One region of the Desulfoprunum sp. genome, then DNA from elsewhere that is predicted to be linked to it. Evidence: riboswitches for the same ligand, from Rfam matches in the RefSeq annotation. Region 1 holds a riboswitch; each other region holds the start of a gene.
What was found. Region 1 has a riboswitch for cobalamin ahead of ACWGKN_RS01995 (TonB-dependent receptor plug domain-containing protein). Riboswitches for the same ligand answer to the same signal wherever they lie in the genome.
Positions count from the first base shown of each region.

Region 2: another riboswitch for cobalamin. It lies ahead of ACWGKN_RS05660 (sirohydrochlorin cobaltochelatase); the one in region 1 lies ahead of ACWGKN_RS01995 (TonB-dependent receptor plug domain-containing protein).
Region 3: another riboswitch for cobalamin. It lies ahead of thiC (phosphomethylpyrimidine synthase ThiC); the one in region 1 lies ahead of ACWGKN_RS01995 (TonB-dependent receptor plug domain-containing protein).

Region 1 covers NZ_JBSHXH010000002.1:54,731-60,825, reverse strand. The annotation lists gene ACWGKN_RS02010 (esterase/lipase family protein) at 1-307, shown strand, start outside; gene ACWGKN_RS02005 (energy transducer TonB) at 321-1,034, opposite strand; gene ACWGKN_RS02000 (ABC transporter substrate-binding protein) at 1,049-1,942, opposite strand; gene ACWGKN_RS01995 (TonB-dependent receptor plug domain-containing protein) at 1,930-3,921, opposite strand; cobalamin riboswitch at 4,163-4,344, opposite strand; gene ACWGKN_RS01990 (hypothetical protein) at 4,413-4,580, opposite strand; gene ACWGKN_RS01985 (ATP-binding protein) at 4,606-6,095, opposite strand, start outside.
Region 2 covers NZ_JBSHXH010000004.1:354,215-360,309, forward strand. The annotation lists gene ACWGKN_RS05650 (ABC transporter ATP-binding protein) at 1-620, opposite strand, end outside; gene ACWGKN_RS05655 (FecCD family ABC transporter permease) at 617-1,645, opposite strand; gene ACWGKN_RS05660 (sirohydrochlorin cobaltochelatase) at 1,647-2,630, opposite strand; cobalamin riboswitch at 2,742-2,941, opposite strand; gene ACWGKN_RS05665 (membrane protein) at 3,094-4,065, opposite strand; gene sppA (signal peptide peptidase SppA) at 4,108-5,964, opposite strand; gene dinB (DNA polymerase IV) at 6,022-6,095, opposite strand, start outside.
Region 3 covers NZ_JBSHXH010000004.1:912,732-918,826, reverse strand. The annotation lists gene uvrC (excinuclease ABC subunit UvrC) at 1-248, opposite strand, end outside; gene ACWGKN_RS08195 (hypothetical protein) at 263-409, opposite strand; gene ACWGKN_RS08190 (slipin family protein) at 477-1,262, opposite strand; gene ACWGKN_RS08185 (NfeD family protein) at 1,264-2,661, opposite strand; gene ACWGKN_RS08180 (SHOCT domain-containing protein) at 2,892-3,155, shown strand; cobalamin riboswitch at 3,248-3,468, shown strand; gene thiC (phosphomethylpyrimidine synthase ThiC) at 3,560-4,909, shown strand; gene ACWGKN_RS08170 (ABC transporter ATP-binding protein) at 4,887-6,095, opposite strand, start outside.

The sequences.
Region 1 (6,095 bases):
CGTCCGCCATCACTGGCAGGGCAAGATCCCCACCAGCGTCGACACGATGTCACCCACCGATCCGCTGCTGCAGGCCATCGCCGCGACGCCGCTGGCACCCGGGGTCAAGGGGCACTCGATCATCGCCATCGACGATCCCGGGATCCAGCCGCCCGCCGGCGACGACGGGGTGGTGACCTACCGCAGCGCCCATCTCGACGGCATGGAATCGGAATTCATCGTCCGCTCCGGCCACAGCTGCCAGGAGCGGCCGGAGACCATCGAAGAAGTGCGGCGGATCCTGCTCGAACATCTGGAAGAGCGCTGAATTCTATCGCCGACTACTCCTGCAGGAAAAACCGAACCGGCACCCGGATCCTCGCGGTCACCGCTCGACCGCCGCGCCGTTCCGGCGTGAACACCCAGCGGCGCACCGTCTTCATCGCCACCCGGTCAAGCAGGTCATGACTGCTGCTCTCGCTCAGCCGGACATCCCCGACCGAACCGTCTACCAGGACGGTGACATCCAGCACGACCCTCCCCTGCCAGCCGCGGCGGCGGGCCAGATGCGGATATTCCGGCGATGGATTATCCTCGTAACAGGGGCGGGCCGCAACCACAGTCTCTGGACCGGAAACGGTCTCAGCGGCAGAGACCACGGCCGGCCGGCTGCCTGTTTCGGGCTTGGCCCCACCGCCGTCAACCGCCGCGACCGTCGCTGCGATCTGCTGCGGGGGCGACGGCCGGGACCGTTGCCTGACCTTGCGATGCTGATCTGCGGTCAGCACCACGACCGGTTCCTGCCGCGCCACATTTTCTTCTAGTGCTGCCTGCGCCGCCTCCGCTGGCCTTCCCGCGCCCGGTTGTCCCTGCCGATGCGCATCAGCCCCACTGTGCACGTCAGACACCATTTCGACCAGGGACATCATTGCTTCCGCCTCGGGCGTGACATTCTCCCCGCCGTCCATCCGCGCAACCAGCAACAGCCCAAGAACGGCCAGGTGCACGATGACGGCCAGGCCGATCGGAACAACTGCCCTCTGCCTTTGCTGCACGCCCGGCACAACCATCACCGCCTCGGCGACAGCAGGTCCCGGCCCGCCAGTTCCGGGTGAATGAGACCGACAAGCAGCGACAGCCCCTCGATGAAGGTTTCCGGCGTTGGGCTGCAGATCAGGTCGGCATCGATTAGCAGCACCGGGGGGGCATCCCGGCCTGCCGCTGCGAACAGTTCCTTCCACCGCCGCTGCTCCCGCAGAGCGATTCCTTCCTGGCTTCCCATCATCGCCACAATGATCAGGTCCGGTCTGGCCGCCATCACCATTTCCTCGGAATACCGGCCAGACGCTGCCCCGGCCGCGACGTTGCAGCCGCCGGCCAGTTCGATGAAATCATGGGTGAAAGAAGAACCGGTGGCGATGAAAAGCGGCTGGGCACCGATCTGCAGCAGCACCTTCGGTCTGGTACGACCGGCGACGGCGGTGCCGACGGCCTGCAAACGGGCATCAACCAGATCAAGGATGTCTGCCGCCCGCCTCTGGCTGCCCAGCATTTCACCGATGGCCGCAAACTGTTCCCTGATCTCGGCAAACGAACGCGGCTCGCGGAACTGCTCGACCCGGATGCCGAGTCGACGCAGCCCCGCGATCTGCTGAGACTGGGTCAGGCCGGTCGCCAGTACCAGGTCGGGACGGAGACTGAAGATATGTTCGACATCGATTTCCAGCACCGTGCCGATCTTCTCCTTCCGTCGCGCTTCCGGCGGCCAGCGGCAGAACTCGGTGTTGGCGACCAGGCGATCCCCGGCGCCAAGCAGGTAGACGATCTTGGTATGCTTCGGCCCCAGTGCAACGATACGCTGTGGAATCTCCCCGGCCAGGGATGAAGCGGCAGGAAGCAGGAAGAAAAGCAGCAGGACCGAAACCGCCGTTTGCCTCCAGGGACATCGATTCAGTAGCGCCATTGCAACCCCAGATAGAAGGTTTGCCCGGGCATCGGATAACCGTTGACGTAGGCATAGTCCTCGTCGAAAACGTTGGCGACAGTTCCCCGCAGCAGCAGGTCGCCGAACTGCAGCGATATCAGCGGATACCTGAGGCTGATATTGGTGACTGTGAAGCCGTCGAGCTCGACGATCGGGGCCGGATACATGCCCGACTGCCAGTTCTCGATATCCTGCGGCCCGCAGTAGGTGACCGCAACATGAAAGGATGTGCCCGCCGCCGATGCAACCTCGAGACCGGCGGCGATGGTCGTGCCGCTGACATAGAGCAGATCCCCGCCGCTCGATTCATCCCGCAGTTCGGTCAGCCAGGTCAGATCGACGGATGGCCTGACCTCCCAGCTCCAGTCGAACAGCTCGCCGATGTCATACCCAGCGGACAATTCGACACCTTCAATGCTGGCCTCGCCGAGATTCTTCCAACTGGATGAGCCGTCGGCCAGCATGGTCGTGACGATCTTGTCCTCGAAACGTGAAGAAAATCCAGTCAAGGAAGCAGTCAGACCGCCGCGTTCATAGTCTATCCCTGCCTCCCAGGTGCCGCTCTCCTCCGGCTTGAGATCGGGATTGCCGACCGTCCGGTGGCCGAAGGAATGCATGTCGATGGCCAGCTGGTTGGCGGATGGCATGACGAAGGCCCGGGCATACTGGGTCCGCAATTTCAGCGTTTCGGAGACCGGCCAGGCGACGCCGACCTGCGGGGTGAGATGACTGTCGGAGGCCTCGTCGCCCTGTCCGTCATCGACCTCCACGCGGTACCAGTCGTGACGAATGCCGCCGGTGAGGATCAATTGATCCGAAAACAGGGTATACTTGCCAAGGGCGAACAGGGCCGGGTTGACGTAGCCAGTTTCCTGCGGCGACCAGGTGTTCTCCACCTGATAATCCACCCAGTCGAAACCGGCGGTGACATCGGCATCGCCGAGGAAGACGCTGATCTGTGCCTGGCCCCCAAGCTGATCAGTGGTATTGCCGGAGGGTGTGCCGCTATCCCAGCCGTCGGGATCGGATGCCGGCGGATCATACCAGCTATTCTCGTCGCGACCGGCAAAACTGCGAAGCAGCCACTGCACATGGCCTGACCGGCTCCGCCCTTCATAGACGCCATCGACCGAGATGTTGGACTTATCGGTGAAGTCGTCGAAATCATTGGCGGCGAAATATCCCGGACTGCCGGCCTCATCAGCGTCGAAGGCGGTGACGACAAGACCCAACCGATGCCCGTCTTGAACCTCGTAGCCGAGGTTGGTGCTGAGACCGGTCTCACTTTCAAATCCGGTGTTCCGGTAGCGCCGGCCACTGCCGGTTTCGTAATCCCCGGCAATCCGGCGGACTACCGATCCGGAGAAGTCGACTGCACCCCGCTTTGCCGTCCCTTCGACCACGGCCTGGCCGCGCCCGGCGTTGCCGCCGCCGGCCTCGACGGCCAGGGAACTGCCGGTTCCCCGGCGGGTGATGATGTTGACGACGCCGCCCATCCCCCCCGAGCCGTACTGCACCGCGCCGGGGCCGCGGATGATCTCGATCCGCTCGACATTTTCGGTCGGCAGTTTGGCGACGTTGCCGGTTCCGGCCCGCCGGCCGTCGAGCAGGACCAGGACATGCCCCTGCAGGTCGTTGCCATGAGTATCGGTGCGGAAACCGCGGATACCGATAGCGGTCAGGCTACCGGGATATTTCTGGATATGACCGACCCCTTTCTCGACCAGGATATCACCGACCGTACGGCCAGGGGCCTGGGTAATCTCCTCGCGGGAGATGACGGTGATATTGCCCGTGACCTCGCGCTTCTTCTCCTCCACGCGCGACGCGGAAACGACGACCTCCTCCATCACCGCGCCGTCATCCCCTTGGGCCACAGCCTGCATTCCCGGGCACATTGCGGCGGCCAGCACCAACCCAGCCACCATCGGCTTCTTTATGTAACCTTTTTGCTGCATCTGCATCTCCTCCATCGCCATGCGACGGAAGTCGGCAGGAGCCTGTCAGGAAAGAAGGAAAGGAGGGAGGGAGGCCAGGCGTTTGCGCACCACCCGCCGCGGTCCTCTGCTCTGCCTGCCCGGCACCAGCACGTTCCGCCGCGGTCCGGGATCGTCGACAAAAAAAAAATCCCGGACCAAAATTTGATCCGGGAGTCCCTGTTTTCCACAGATAGTCATGAAGCGCCCTGGTCCACGAGGCGGTTTTGTCTTCTTTCAGGCAGGTCTTCTGACTTCTGGTTCACCCTACTTGCCGCGCCTTCCCGACCTTTCGGCCAGTGGCTCTGTGCGGCGTTCGTCCCCAGTTACAGCGGCGGGTCCGTCTCCGGTTCACACGGAGTTCCCTCTTCATCCATTGCTGGAACCTGAAAAATATCTGTCTGAGATGTACCGCACTTTATGTGGCCCGTCAAGGATGTCAGGCAGGAAATGACTTAATCGGGGAAACCCGCCTACATCCCGAGCTCCTGCTCGAGCCTGGAGACCTCTTCGGCCAGCCGCCGCCGTTCCTCCTCCGACAGGTCAGGCCGGGTCAGTTTCCGCCGCAGGGCGAGGAGGATCATTTCCTGGCGGTACTCGGTGCAGGTGTAGACGAAAGGGGGAGCGGTACTGTCGATCATGTCCGGTCGGTCTCCATGGTCGGCCTCAGGCCAGCACCTCGCTGATCCTGGCCGCCAGATCTTTCCTGGTGAAGGGTTTCTGCAGGAAATGGACCCCCTCGTCGAGGACCCCGTGATGGGCGATGACGTCGGCGGTATAGCCGGACATGTAAATTACCCTGAGATCGGGGTGGATGGCAAGGATCTCCTGCGTCAGCTGCCTGCCGTTCATCTGCGGCAGGATCACATCGGTGAGCAGCAGGGCGATCCGGCCATCGTGGTGCCGGGCGATCTCGATCCCCTCCCGGGGGGTCGCCGCCATCAGCACCGTGAAGCCCAACCGCTGCAGCATCGCCGTACAGATCTTCAGGGTAGCGGGATCGTCCTCGACCAGCAGGGCGGTCTCGCCCCCGCCGGTTCCGATGGTTGCCGGCCCGGCCTCCGTCTCCTGGAGCGCCTCGACCCCGACCAGGGGAAGGAAGATGCTGAAGGTTGTCCCGGCGCCCGGGGCGCTGTCGACGTCGATGCAACCATGGTTCTGCTGGACGATGCCGTAGACGGTCGCCAGTCCGAGTCCGGTGCCGCGCTCCCCCTTGGTGGAGAAAAACGGTTCGAAAATCTTGTCGACCACGTCCCCGGCCATGCCGCAGCCGTTGTCACGTACCGTCAGCACCGCGTACTCCCCCGGGGCGATCCCGACCCTGGCCGCGCAATCCGCCGCATCCAGGGAGACCTTGTGCGTCGCGATGTCGATCCGGCCGGTATCGACGATGGCGTCGCGGGCATTGACGCAGAGGTTGGCGAGGATCTGATCGATCTGGGCCGGATCGATCCTGATCAGCAGCCGCTCCCCGGCCGGCACCCAGACAAGCTCGATGTCCTCGCCGATCAACCGCCCCAGCATCTTCAACATTCCCTCGATGACCTCGTTCAGTTCGAGGACCACCGGCAGGACGATCTGTTTGCGGGAGAAGGTCAGCAGTTGCCGGATGATGCCGGTCGAGCGCAGGGCGGCATCGTAAATCACCTTGAGGTCGGCCTGCAGCCGGTGCTCCGGTTCCAGGTCAGACATCGCAATCTCCGCATGGCCGATGATCACCGACAGGATATTGTTGAAATCGTGCGCCACTCCGCCGGCCAGCCGGCCGATCGATTCCATCTTCTGCGCCTGCACCAGCTGTTGCTGCAGGCGGTGCTGCTCGTCATCGGCCTTTTTCCGCCCGGTGATGTCCTGGACCGTGCCCTTGAGGCACAGGACCCGGCCGTCGGCAGCGCGTTCGGCGACCCCCCGGGCGGTGATCCACCGCCGGGTCCCGTCCTGCCGGATGACCTCGGCATCGCAGGCATAGTCTTTGCCCTCGGCCAGACCCGCCTCGACCGCGGCACTCAGCCGGGCCCAGCTCTCGGGGGTGAAGTACCGTCGGACCTCCGGGTACGCGGCCGGCGGCAGGGCCGGATCCCGGCCGTAGATATGATAGACCTCCTCCGACCAGCTGTGGTCGCCGGTCTGCAGATCCCATGACCAGTTGCCGACCT
Region 2 (6,095 bases), on a different contig from region 1:
AGGTCGAGGTCGTGGATGGTGGCGATGACGGTGATGCCGGTCTCCGTCACCTTCCGCCGGAGGATTTTCATGATATCGAGGGTATGGCGGATATCGAGGCTTGCCGTCGGTTCGTCGAGCAGCAGGACGGGGGTGTTCTGGGCCAGGGCCCGGGCCACCAGGACCCGTTGGCGTTCGCCGCCGGACAGGTGCATGACCGAGCGGTGCTGCAGGGCGCTGATGTCCATCTCGGCCAGCGCCGCCTGCACCAGGTCGATGTCTGCCGTCGATGGCGGCGAGAATCGCGGGATGAAGGGGTGACGGCCCATCATCACCACATCGTAGACCGTGAAGTCGAAACTGATATGGAGGTCCTGGGGGACGACGGCCAGAAGCCGGGCGAGGGCGGCCTTGCCGTAGGTCCCGACCTCCCGCCCGTGGAAGGTGAGCCGTCCGGCCAGGGGGTGGGCGGCGCCGGTGAGCAGGTCGAGCAGGGTGGTCTTGCCGCTGCCGTTCGGCCCGAGGAGGCCGTAAAACCGGCCGGAATCGAGGTCCATGCTGATATCGACCAGGACCGGGGTCGCGGTGTAGCCGAAGCTGCAGCGGTCGAGGACGAATAGAGGGGCGGTGCCGGTCATCATCTTCCCCTCCCCAGTTGCCGCTTCCTGAAGATGTAACAGAAGAACGGGCCGCCGATCAGCGCGGTGAGGACCCCGATCGGGATCTCGTGCGGCAGCAGGGCCCGGGTGACGGTGTCGGCGGCGAGGAGCAGGATGGCGCCGGCAAGGAAACAGGCGGGCAGCAGCAGGCGGTTGTCGGCGCCGACCAGGAGGCGCAGCAGATGCGGCACGATCAGGCCGATGAAGCCGATGATCCCGGAGATGGCAACACAGCCGGCGGTCATCAGGGTGGCGACGGTCAGCAGCAGCTTTCTGACCTTGATGCTCTCGACCCCGAGGGAGTCGGCGGTCTTCTCCCCCAGCGCCATGATGTTGAGATCACGGGCAAAATAAAAAATAACGAGGAGGCAGGGCAGGGTGATGGTCAGCACCAGCAGCACCTCCTGCCAGGTCTTGCCGACCAGGCTGCCCATCAGCCAGAAGATGATGATGCTGACCTCCTCGTCGGCCATGTACTTGATGAAGCCGATGCCGGCGGAGAGGATGGCGGCGACGATGACCCCGGCCAGGATCAGGGTATTCGAGGAAAACCGGGAATCGGCCGACGCCAGGCTGAAGACGACGACCAGCGTGGCCAGCGCCCCGGCGAAGGCGAAGAAGGGCACGGTCCAACTCAGCGGCAGGGCGATGCCGAACAGCGACAGGATGATGGCCAGGGAGGCGCCGAAGGCGGCACCGGAGGAGACCCCGAGGGTGTAGGGGTCGGCCAGCGGGTTGAGGAGCAGGGCCTGGAAGACGCCGCCGGCCACGGCCAGGCCGCCGCCGACCAGGGTGGCGGCGATGATCCGCGGCAGGCGGATGTCGGTGACGATCACCGGGAACCGGCTGTCGATGTCCGCCGCCGGAGGAGTGCCGGTCAGGTGGGCCCAGCCGATCTCGAGCACCTGGCCGACCGGGATATGAAGGTATCCGAGGCCGGTGGCGACGGTGACGAGACCGGCGAGCAGCAGCAGGAGCAGGGACAGGATGGTGAGTTGCCGGGTCATGTCAGTGCAGCACGATACCGTTGTCGCTGGCGGTCTGCTGCAGATGGTGGAGGTAGACGTCGGCGAAGGCATCGTTCTCGCCCAGTCCCCGTGGGACGGTCATGACCTCGTACCCCTTGGCGGCGAGGATCGATTTCCATGATTCCGGCTCATCCCCGGCCATGTCGTTGAGGGTATGGTCGCCGGCGACGGTCATGAACGGTTTGAGCAGCACCTTCCCGACCCCGGCCTGTTCGAGCAGCGGCAGGGTGTCGTCGAGCGAGGGGTAGCCCTCGACCAGTGCGATGTAGATCTTGACCCGCGGATAGAGGCGGTTCATGATCGCGGCGAATTCGAGATAGGCGCTGCCGGAAGGCATGTAGGTGTTGCCATGGGCCATGTAGAGGAGGGTTGAACCGTGTTTTTCGGCGAGGGCGGCGTCGCCGGCGAGCGCCTGTGCGATCAGTGTAAGATCGTCGGCATAGGGATGTTGTTCTCCCGCCGTTCCCATGGCCGGACGGCTGAGCACCAACTGCTCGAAGGGGTTGAATCTGGCCTTGATCGTCCTGATCCCGCCCAGGGCGTCGATAGAGGCGGCGAGATCGAGATACTCCTCGCCGGCGCTGATATGGCCGGGCTGGACGATGATCGTCCGGTAGCCGGCATCCTGCAGGTTGGCGATGGTGGCCAGCGGTCCCTGGACAGTAAAGATATCCGCAGGTACCCCCGGATGCTCCTTGATGAAGGCGGTATCGCCGCGCCGCTTCTGCCACACCCTCCGGACAATGTTGGAGGTGAAGGCGATCTTCACCGGCGTCTGCGGGTATTGGCGCTGGAGCCGGTCACGGATGTTGAGGATCCCGGGCAGGGCCTTGGGAACGGTGGTGCCGAAAGCGGCAAGAACGACGGCCTGGCCGCCGGTTTCGGGGATATCGCCGGCCTGGGCCGGCTGGCAGAGGAGGAACAGCAGGAAGAGGGCGCCGACGGAGTGGATGAAACTGTGCATAATCAACCTCATCGCTGACGGTCCGGAAAAAACAAAATCCCGGACCAATTGATGCATTGATCCGGGATTCCCTGGTTATCCGTATCATTGCCATGCCATCTGTCCACGAGGCATGACCCTACAATTCAGGCAGGTCTTCTGACTTCCGGATCTCTCCTTCCCCGAGCCTTCCCATCATGAGCTGACAGTGGCGATCGTTCAGGGGCAGTCCCCGGTCACAGCGGCGGGCCCGTCTTCGAATTACACGAAGTTCCCTCTTTCACCTGCATCTGCCGACTGAAGCTGCAGGTACCCGAATCGTTTTCTCCCTATTCGATACCTTCCCCTCCTGCTGTTGTCAAGCAGGAAACGTTCCACAAACCGGCGACGGCCGCCGATCTCGTCCCGTCGAGCGTCCATCTCCCCGATGCGGTGGATGAAGATGACTGACGACCTGAATCATTGACCATCAGCCGTTTTCCACTCAGAAGGCGTAGATGGAGTAGGCCGCCGCCACCAGGATCAGACTGAACACCCGGAAGGCCTGGCTGCAGACGATCAGTTCGGTGGCGACCTTGGGCTTGAAGATCCCGGCGTAATAGGGAAACTGGTGCCGCACTGCCCTGAGCGGCGACGACAGGATGTTGCCGACCAGCAGGGCCAGGATGATCTCGCGGTATTCCATTTTTCCTTCCTGCAGCAGGGCCCCGGCGGCGGCGACACCGGCAGTCAGTTCGGAGGCCATCTGCAGGGTGATGATGCCCATGGCGTGGGGTGTCAGTCCGGGGATGAAGGAGAGATAGGCGGCGGTGGCCTGCTCGAGCTCGGTGAAAAAGCCGATGCGGTTCATGACGTAGACGATGATGTAGATCGGCACCGTCACCAGGAGGATCTTGCGGATGCGCTTTTTGAATCGCAGCCAGCTCTTGCGCATCGCCTCCCGCCAGTCGACGGCAGCCCTGCCGCCAGCGGGCGGCAGCCCGTCATGGCTGACCGGCTTCGGCAGCAGGAACCGGCTGACGATGACGATCGAGAACGTCCTGAGCAGGGCGGCCGCCAGGGTCAGGCCGACGTAGATCAGGGCGGCGCCCTTGATCAGCGGCACGGTGATGAAGAACATGGTCGGCAGGTGGACGAAGTAGGTGGGAAGGCTGTTGAAGAGATTGGCCAGCACCAGTTCCGCCTTGCGGATCTTTTCCTGATCGTAGGCCTCGGCCAGCAGGGTGTTGGCGGAGACGCCGGAGAAAACGGCCATTGAGAACGAGGCGCCGGTGATGTCGGAGAGATGGCCGAATCTGATCAGCGGCCGGGCGAGGAAGGCGATCCGGCGGGTCCAGTTCAGCGATTCGATGAAGTTGGCGATCATCAAGCCGATCGAGATCGAGGCGATCAGCCGGAGCAACGGCCACAGCAGCCGGTCCCAGAGAGTCAGAAGGGTGTCAGCGGAGACGGTCATATTGGGGGCCGGGCGTTGGTCGGGGTGCAGGGTGGATGAGTATCACAGGCTGCCGGTGAGAAAGCAGTATGCATAGAGGCTGTTGGGGTCGGCGAATAGCGGGAGTCGGCCGATGGTCGCACTGAACCGGCGATGGAGACCGCTGACCACCTCGGGGAGGAAGGGGGACAGGTTGGCCCAGGCCTGTTGTTCGGCGGCCAGCTTCTCCAGTATCCATTCGCCGAGGGACGGCGATCTGCGGATGGAGTACGGCTCGAAATCATCGGTGATGTCGGCCAGTCCGGCGGCGGCGGCGATCGCCTCGTCGAGACCGCCAAGTTCGTCGACAAGACCGATTTTTTGGGCCGTCCGGCCGTCGAAGACCCGGCCTTCGGCGACGCTCTCCAGCCGGGCTCTGTCGATCTTTCGGCCCTGTTCGACGATGGCGAGAAATTGCCGGTAGCCGTGATCGACCGACAACTGGATCGTCTGTTTCAACTGCGGGCTGAGCGGCCGGGCGAGATTGAGGCCGGAGGCCAGCGGGGTGGTGCCGATGCCGTCGCTGTGGACGCCGAGGTCGGCCAGGGTGTTCTCAAAGGTCGGAATGGCACCGAAGATGCCGATCGAACCGGTGAGGGTGGTCGGGGCCGCCCATATCTGATCGGCATCGGCGGCGATCCAGTACCCGCCCGAGGCGGCCATCGTGCCCATCGAGACGACCAGGGGCTTGCCGCTTTTCTTTAATTCGAGCAATTCCTGGCGGATGATCTCCGAGGCGAAGGCCGATCCGCCACCGGAGTTGATCCGGAGCACTACCGCCTTGACCGTTGCGTCCTCCCTGGCCACCTTGATCAGATCGGCCAGCGTATCGCTGCCGATGACCCCGGACGGCTGCTTGCCGGGCAGGATGTTGCCCTGGGCGATCAGGATTCCCACCTTGTTGACTGCCGTGCTGCCGCCTTGGGCCGCCGGGCCGATCAGGCCGAGATAGTCGGCGGATGCGATCGAGGTGTAATCGCGTTCGGAACTGGTGCCGGCGATCGAGGCGAGGTGGGACTGGACCTGCGGCCGCGTCCAGACCCGGTCGACCAGCCCGGTTTTCAGCGCCAGCTGCGCCGTATCGCCACCGGTGGCGGCAAGAAGGGTGTCGATTGAGTTGGTGTAGTTGTCGATGCTGGTCCGCGGAATCTTCCGTTGTTCCGTGACATCAGCGACGTAGCTGTCCCACAGCGATGAGAGCCAGACGGCGTTCTGCCGGCGGGCCTCGGGGGACATCGAGTCGCGGGTGATCGGTTCGATGGCCGACTTGTAGGTCCCGACCCGGAAGACATGGTAATTGATCTTCAGTTTGTCGAGGGCCTCGCGGAAATAGAGGGGATAGGCGCCGAAACCGTGGAGGTCGACGCCACCCATCGGGTTGACGGCGACCAGGTCGGCAAAGGCGGCAAGGTAGTACTGTTTCTGGGTGTAGAGGTCCTCGGCGGCGATGACCTGCCGGCCGGTGGCCCGAAAGCGCTTCAGGGCCGCACCGATGACCTGGAGCTGATCGATGCCGGCGTCGCCCAGATCCTTCTGGTCAAGCAGGATTGCCGCGATCCGGTGGTCTTCCGTCGCCCGGTCGATGATGTGGAGGATATCCTGGAGCAGGATTTCCTCGTCTTTCGCCGGTTCTCCCCGCATTTCCTGAAACAGCTTGCTGATGGACGAAATAGGCTGTTTTTCCTCGACGATATCCCCGGTCAGGGAGAGCACGAGGATGCTGTTGTCCTCGAGTCGGCGGTCGCCGCCGGTGAATATGGCAATGCAGGCGATAAGGAGAATCAGGAGGAAGAGAAGGTTGAACGTGGTATTGCGGACAAACGTCAGCAGACGTCCAGTGAAACGGAAGATGCCGAGAATGGAATGGATGAGGTCTCTCATGGTTGTGATCGCAAGCGGGTACAGGGTGAATGGAGTGGTTTGCCGTCAGACAGTAAGTCATCTGCCGGCGGATGCAAGACCGACGGTTGCCGATCCCGTTCCGGTCGCCGAAACGGGCGGTTGCCGGAGAA
Region 3 (6,095 bases), on a different contig from region 1:
TTGATCAGCGAGGCCTCGAGGATCAGGGCCTCCTTCTCGGTGGCGGTGATGATGGTATCGACGCTGGCCACCCGGGCCAGCATGACCGTCGTTTTGTTGTGCTCGGCACCGCCATGATGGGCGTAGGACGACAGCCGCTTGAACAGGTCCTTGGCCTTGCCGACGTAGAGGACGGTCGCTTTGCCGTCCAGCATCAGGTAGACACCGGGGGCATGAGACACGGACTGGAGAATATCGGCGGGAAACATCAGGAAAAAATAGCCTACCGGGGGCGGGTGGCGGTAAAGGTCAGCATGTTGCGGCAGGGCCGGCGCTCGGCTTCGGCAGAACAGGCCGGCGAGCGGCTGGGGCCCCGCCGGGCGAAGCCGGACGGCGGACCCGGGGCGATGATCCGTGAAATCCTTGACATGGCCACAGCCTACCGGATGGCAATGGCGTGGTCAATTGAAAAAAAGACGGCACGACTCCCCGGCCGTTTACGATTCCGCCCGGCCGTCCCTGTCGGCCGCCGTCTTCATGAACGAGGTCATCATCTCCATCGGGATGGGGAAGATAATGGTGTTCGAGGTGTTCTTCGTCGAGATGTCGGCCAGGGTCTGGAGATAGCGGAGCTGCAGGGCCTGGGGGTTGCGGGAGATGACCTCGGCCGCCGACAGCAGCTTTTCCGAGGCCTCGAATTCGCCCTCGGCGTTGATGACCTTGGCCCGCCGTTCCCGTTCCGCCTCGGCCTGCCGGGCGATGGCCCGGATCATCGACTCGTTGAGGTCGATATGCTTGATCTCGACGTTGATCACCTTGATGCCCCAGGCGTCGGCCCGCATGTCGATGATCTCCTGGATGTCGTTGTTCAGTTTCTCCCGCTCCGCCAGCATCTCGTCAAGTTCGTGCTGGCCGAGCACGGAGCGCAGGGTCGTCTGGGACAACTGGTTGATGGCGTTCATGAAATCCTCGACCTGGATGATCGCCTTTTCCGGGTCGACCACCCGGAAATAGAGGACGGCGTTGACCCGTACCGTGACATTGTCGCGGGAGATGACATCCTGGGGCGGCACGTCCATCGTCACGACCCGCAGATCGACCTTGAAGGCCCGCTGCACCCCGGGGATGATGATCCGCAGCCCGGGCTGTTTGACAGTCTGGAACCGGCCGAGAAAGAGGACCACCAGTCGCTCGTATTCGGCGACGATCCTGAACGAGACGGCAATCAGGCCGATGATCAGGGCCAGCGGGGCAAGATACTGCAGTAGATTGGGTGAAATCATCTCAGTGTTCCTCCTTGATCTTTTCCACGGTCAGCACCAGTCCCTCCTTGGCCGTGACCGTGACTTTTTCGCCTCTGTGCAGCTTTTCCGCAGCCTTTGCCTGCCAGGATTCGCCCATCAGCCAGATCCTGCCTTCACTGCTGAAATCCTCGCGGACCTCACCGGTCATCCCGATGAGCGCCTCGATCCCGGTCCTGACGGGCCGGCGGCGAAGGCCGGCCATCCGCCCCATCAACCACAGCACGAAGGCGGCGGAGACCAGAGTGGTGCCGGCGATCAGGGTCAGGGAGATCCGCAGGCTGTCTTCGTCCAGCAGGATGAGGGAGCCGATGGCAAAGGCGACGATGCCGCCGATGCCGAGCGAGCCGAAACTGGGGATGAACGCCTCGGCGGCGACCAGCGCGATGCCGAGCAGGATCAGGGCCAGGCCGCTGTAGTTGATCGGCAGCACCTGAAAGCCGTACAGGGCCAGCAGCAGGGCGATGGCACCGACCACGCCGGGGAAGAACACCCCCGGGTTGGCCAGTTCATAGATGAGGCCGTACATCCCCAGCAGCAGCAGGAGGTAGGTGACGTTGGGGTCGCTGATCACCGCCAGTAGCCTGTTCTGCCAGGTCGGCAGGATGTGGACCGTTGCCCGGCCGGCGGTTTTCACCTGCACGGTGCCGGAATCCATGACCACCTTCCTGCCGTCGGCCTGCCGGAGCAGGTCGTCCACGTCGGCGGCGACGATATCGATGACCTTGAGCGCCAGGGCCTCGCTGGCGGTCAGGCTCACCGCCTCGCGCACCGCCTTTTCGGCCCAGTCGCCGTTGCGGCCGTGGCGCTCGGCCAGGGACCGGATATAGGCGGCGGCGTCATTGACCATCTTGCGCTCCAGGGCGCTGCCGCTCGGCTCCTTCTTCTCTTCCTGTGATTTTTCTTCCGATTTTTGCGGGGATTCCGGCGAGGTCGGGAGGCCGCCGATCTGGATCGGGGTGGCCGCCCCGAGGTTGCTGGTCGGTGCCATGGCGGCGATATGGCTGGCATAGAGCATGTAGGTGCCGGCGCTGGCCGCCCGGGCCCCGGCCGGGGCGACGTAGGTCAGGACCGGGACGGGGGATCGGAGCATGGCCTGGATGATGTCCCGCATCGCATGATCCAGGCCCCCCGGGGTATCGATCTGCAGCACGACCGCCGGGGCCTGCTCCCTGGCCGCGGTCTTCAGGCCCTTCCGGATGTAGTCGCTGACGGCGGGACCGATGACCCCCTTGATTTCAAGGACTACGACAGGCGGCGGGGTTTGACCGGCGGCGGACCCTGGCTGGAGCGGGGCGCCCGGCGCCAGCAACGCGAGAAGAGCGCACAACAGGGTGAGCCGTCCGAGCCTGAGATGTCTGGGAGCAGCGGCGTCCGCCATGATCAACCTCCGCCGATCAACGGATTTTTTCCCTCCCGTCCTCGAGTCATTGTTCGCCGGGAGGGTATGTATACAGAACATAAGCATGACCTCCGGTAAAGTATATCAACGCCGGATCATTCCGCGGCATCGTGTGGCCTTTGGTCCGGCGGCAATTGGTGTTTACCGTTTTTTTGCGGTAGACTGATTCGAACGGCTGGCAAAACTGCTCACGACAGGAGGACCAACAGATGCGACCGGAATATTACTGGCATGGCGGGTGGTGGGGATTGCCGATGATGATGCCTGTCATCATGGTGATCGTCGTATTGATCGTACTCTATCTCATATTCGGACGGGCAGGCTCCAGACCGCCCTGGGGGGGAGATGCCGACAAGCGTTATCCGCATGGTCGAGAGGTGGAATCGGCGATCGATATACTCAAGAAACGCTACGCCGGAGGCGAAATCAGCAAAGAAGAGTATGAACAGATAAAGAAAGACCTCGAGAGTTGAAAATCCAACGGGACGGAGCCGGGTCATGGATGAATCTCGCCCCGGGGGTTCTGCTCCTGCTTTACAGAACCGGCTCTTTTGAGTAGAGTCATCGCTTACTGATCTCTTCTGGTGTCGCCTGCCCTCCTTCCGGGAAGGCAGCGGTGAAAAGGGAATACGGTGCGAATCCGTAACGTTGGGCCAGCGCTGTGAGCGGGGACGAGGGCCGCAAGGTGCCACTGGGGATACCTCCCGAATTCGGGAAATGCCCGGGAAGGCGCGGTCTGAGGATGAGCCGCGAGTCAGAAGACCTGCCAGAAAGATAACGACTTTTCCGTCCGTAAAAAGTCCGTGCCGCATCGAGGTGATGCCGCACGGACTTTTTTTTGCCCGCCGGACCGCAGCAATTTTCAGAAGGAGACAGTATGCAGACCCAGATCGAATTGGCACGGCAGGGGGTGGTCACCGAAGCGATGCAGCAGGTGGCGGCAGCCGAGAATTTTCCACCCGAGGTCATCCGGCAGACGGTGGCCGACGGTCACATCGTCATCCCCTCCAACCCCAACCGCCGGCAGAAGGCGGTGGGCATCGGCCGCGGCCTGCGCACCAAGGTCAACGCCTCGATCGGCACCTCGTCCGACATCAGCGATATCGGCCTGGAACTGGCCAAGGCCAAGGCGGCGGAAGAGGAGGGGGCGGACACGCTGATGGAGTTGTCCACCGGCGGCGATCTCGACCGGGTCCGGCGCGAGGTCCTCGCCGGCTGCAGCCTGCCGGTCGGCACCGTGCCGCTCTACCAGGCCTTTGCCGAGACGGCGCGGCGCCAGCGCAACCCAAACCTGCTCGATGCCGAATACCTGTTCGAGATCATCGAGCGCCAGTTGAGCGACGGCATCTCGTTCATGGCCATCCACTGCGGCATCAACCGCTTCTCGATCGAGCGGCTGCGCAAGCAGGGCTTCCGCTACGGCGGCCTGGTCTCCAAGGGCGGGACCTTCATGGTGTCGTGGATGGAGTACAACAACCGCGAGAACCCGCTCTACGAGCAGTTCGACCGGGTCTGCGCCTTGATGAAGAAGTATGACGCGGTGCTGTCGCTCGGCAACGGCATCCGCGCCGGGGCGATCCACGACAGCCACGACCGGGCCCAGATGGCCGAGATGATCATCAACTGCGAACTGGCCGAGCTTGGCCGCGACATGGGCTGCCAGATGATGGTCGAGGGGCCGGGCCATGTGCCGCTCGACGAGATCGAGGGCAACATCATGCTCGAAAAGCGGATGAGCGGCGGCGCCCCCTACTATGTCCTCGGCCCGCTGCCGGCCGATTCCGGCGCCGGCTACGACCACATCACCGCGGCGATCGGGGCGGCCAACTCGGCCCGGCACGGCGCCGATCTGATCTGCTACATCACACCGGCCGAGCACCTGGCCCTGCCCAACGTCGACGATGTCCGGGAGGGGGTGCGGGCGACCCGGCTCGCCGCCCGGATCGGCGATATCGCCAAGTACCCGGACCGGCGCGACCACGAGAAGCGGGTGGCCCTGGCCCGCCGCGACAGCGATTGGAAGGAACATTTCAGCCTGTTGATGTTCCCCGAGAAGGCCCTGCAGATCCGGCGCAGCCGGATGCCGGAAAACGAGGTCACCTGTACGATGTGCGGTGATTTCTGCGCGATGGAGCGGGGCCACGCCCTGTTCAAGGACGATATCGCCGGCGACAAGGTGCGGCCCAAGGCTGCCGCCTGTCCGGCTACGGCAGCAGTGCAGCCCTGAACAGGGTCCGGGTGTAGGGCTGGCTCGGCGAGGTGAAGACCTGCCGGGCCGGTCCGGCCTCGACGATCCGGCCGTGCTGCATCACCACCACGTGGTCGGCCAGGGCCCGCACCACCCGCAGGTCATGGGAGATGAAGAGGTAGGTCATCTTGTACTTGCGCTGGAGATCGCGGAGCAGGGTGATGATCTGGGCCTGGATGGTCATGTCGAGGGCCGAGGTCGGTTCGTCGAGGATCAGCAGCTGCGGCCGGAGGACGATGGCCCGGGCGATGGCGATGCGCTGGCGCTGCCCGCCGGAGAACTCGTGGGGGTAGCGGTGGGCCATCTCCGGTTCCAGTTCGACGTCGGCCAGGGCCGAGGCGACCAACTGGAATCGTTCTTCCCGGGTGCCGCCGAGGCGGTGGACCTTCAACCCCTCCTCGATGATTTCCTGCACGGTCAGGCGGGGCGAGAGCGATGAATAGGGGTCCTGGAAGACGACCTGGATGTCGCGGCGCAGCGGCCGCATCCTCCCGGTCGACAGCGGCTGCAGGTCGACGCCGGCGAAGCGGATGACACCACGGCTGGCCACCAGCTTGAGCACCGCCATCGCCAGCGTGGTCTTGCCGGAGCCGGACTCGCCGACGATGCCGCAGGTCGTCCCCTGCCGCACCTCGAGACTGACGTCGTCAACCGCCTGGATGACCTTGGTCCGGCGCCGCAGCAATCCCTGCCAGCCGGCCGGCAGCCGGAACTGGCAGTTCAGCCCCTCGAGCTGGAGCAAAACCGGCCCTTCCTCCTTGGTTTCCGGGATCGGCTGGGGGATGGAGGACATCAGGTGGCGGGTGTAGCTGTCACCCGGCTGGTTGAAGACCCGTTCGGTCGGGCCGTCTTCGACGATCCGGCCGTCCTTCATGATGGAGATGGTGTCGGCGATCCGGCGCACCATCGCCAGGTCATGGGTGATGAGCAGCAGCCCCATGCCGAATTCCTGCTGGATGTCGCCGATCAGGTCGAGGATCTGGGACTGGATGGTGACGTCGAGGGCGGTGGTCGGTTCGTCGGCGATCAGCAGGGCCGGCCGGCAGGCCAGGGCCATGGCGATCATCACCCGCTGCCGCTGACCACCGGACAGCTGATGGGGATAGACCCGCATCCGGGCCTCGGGATCGTCGATGCCGGTGCGCTGCAGCAGCCGCACCGCCTC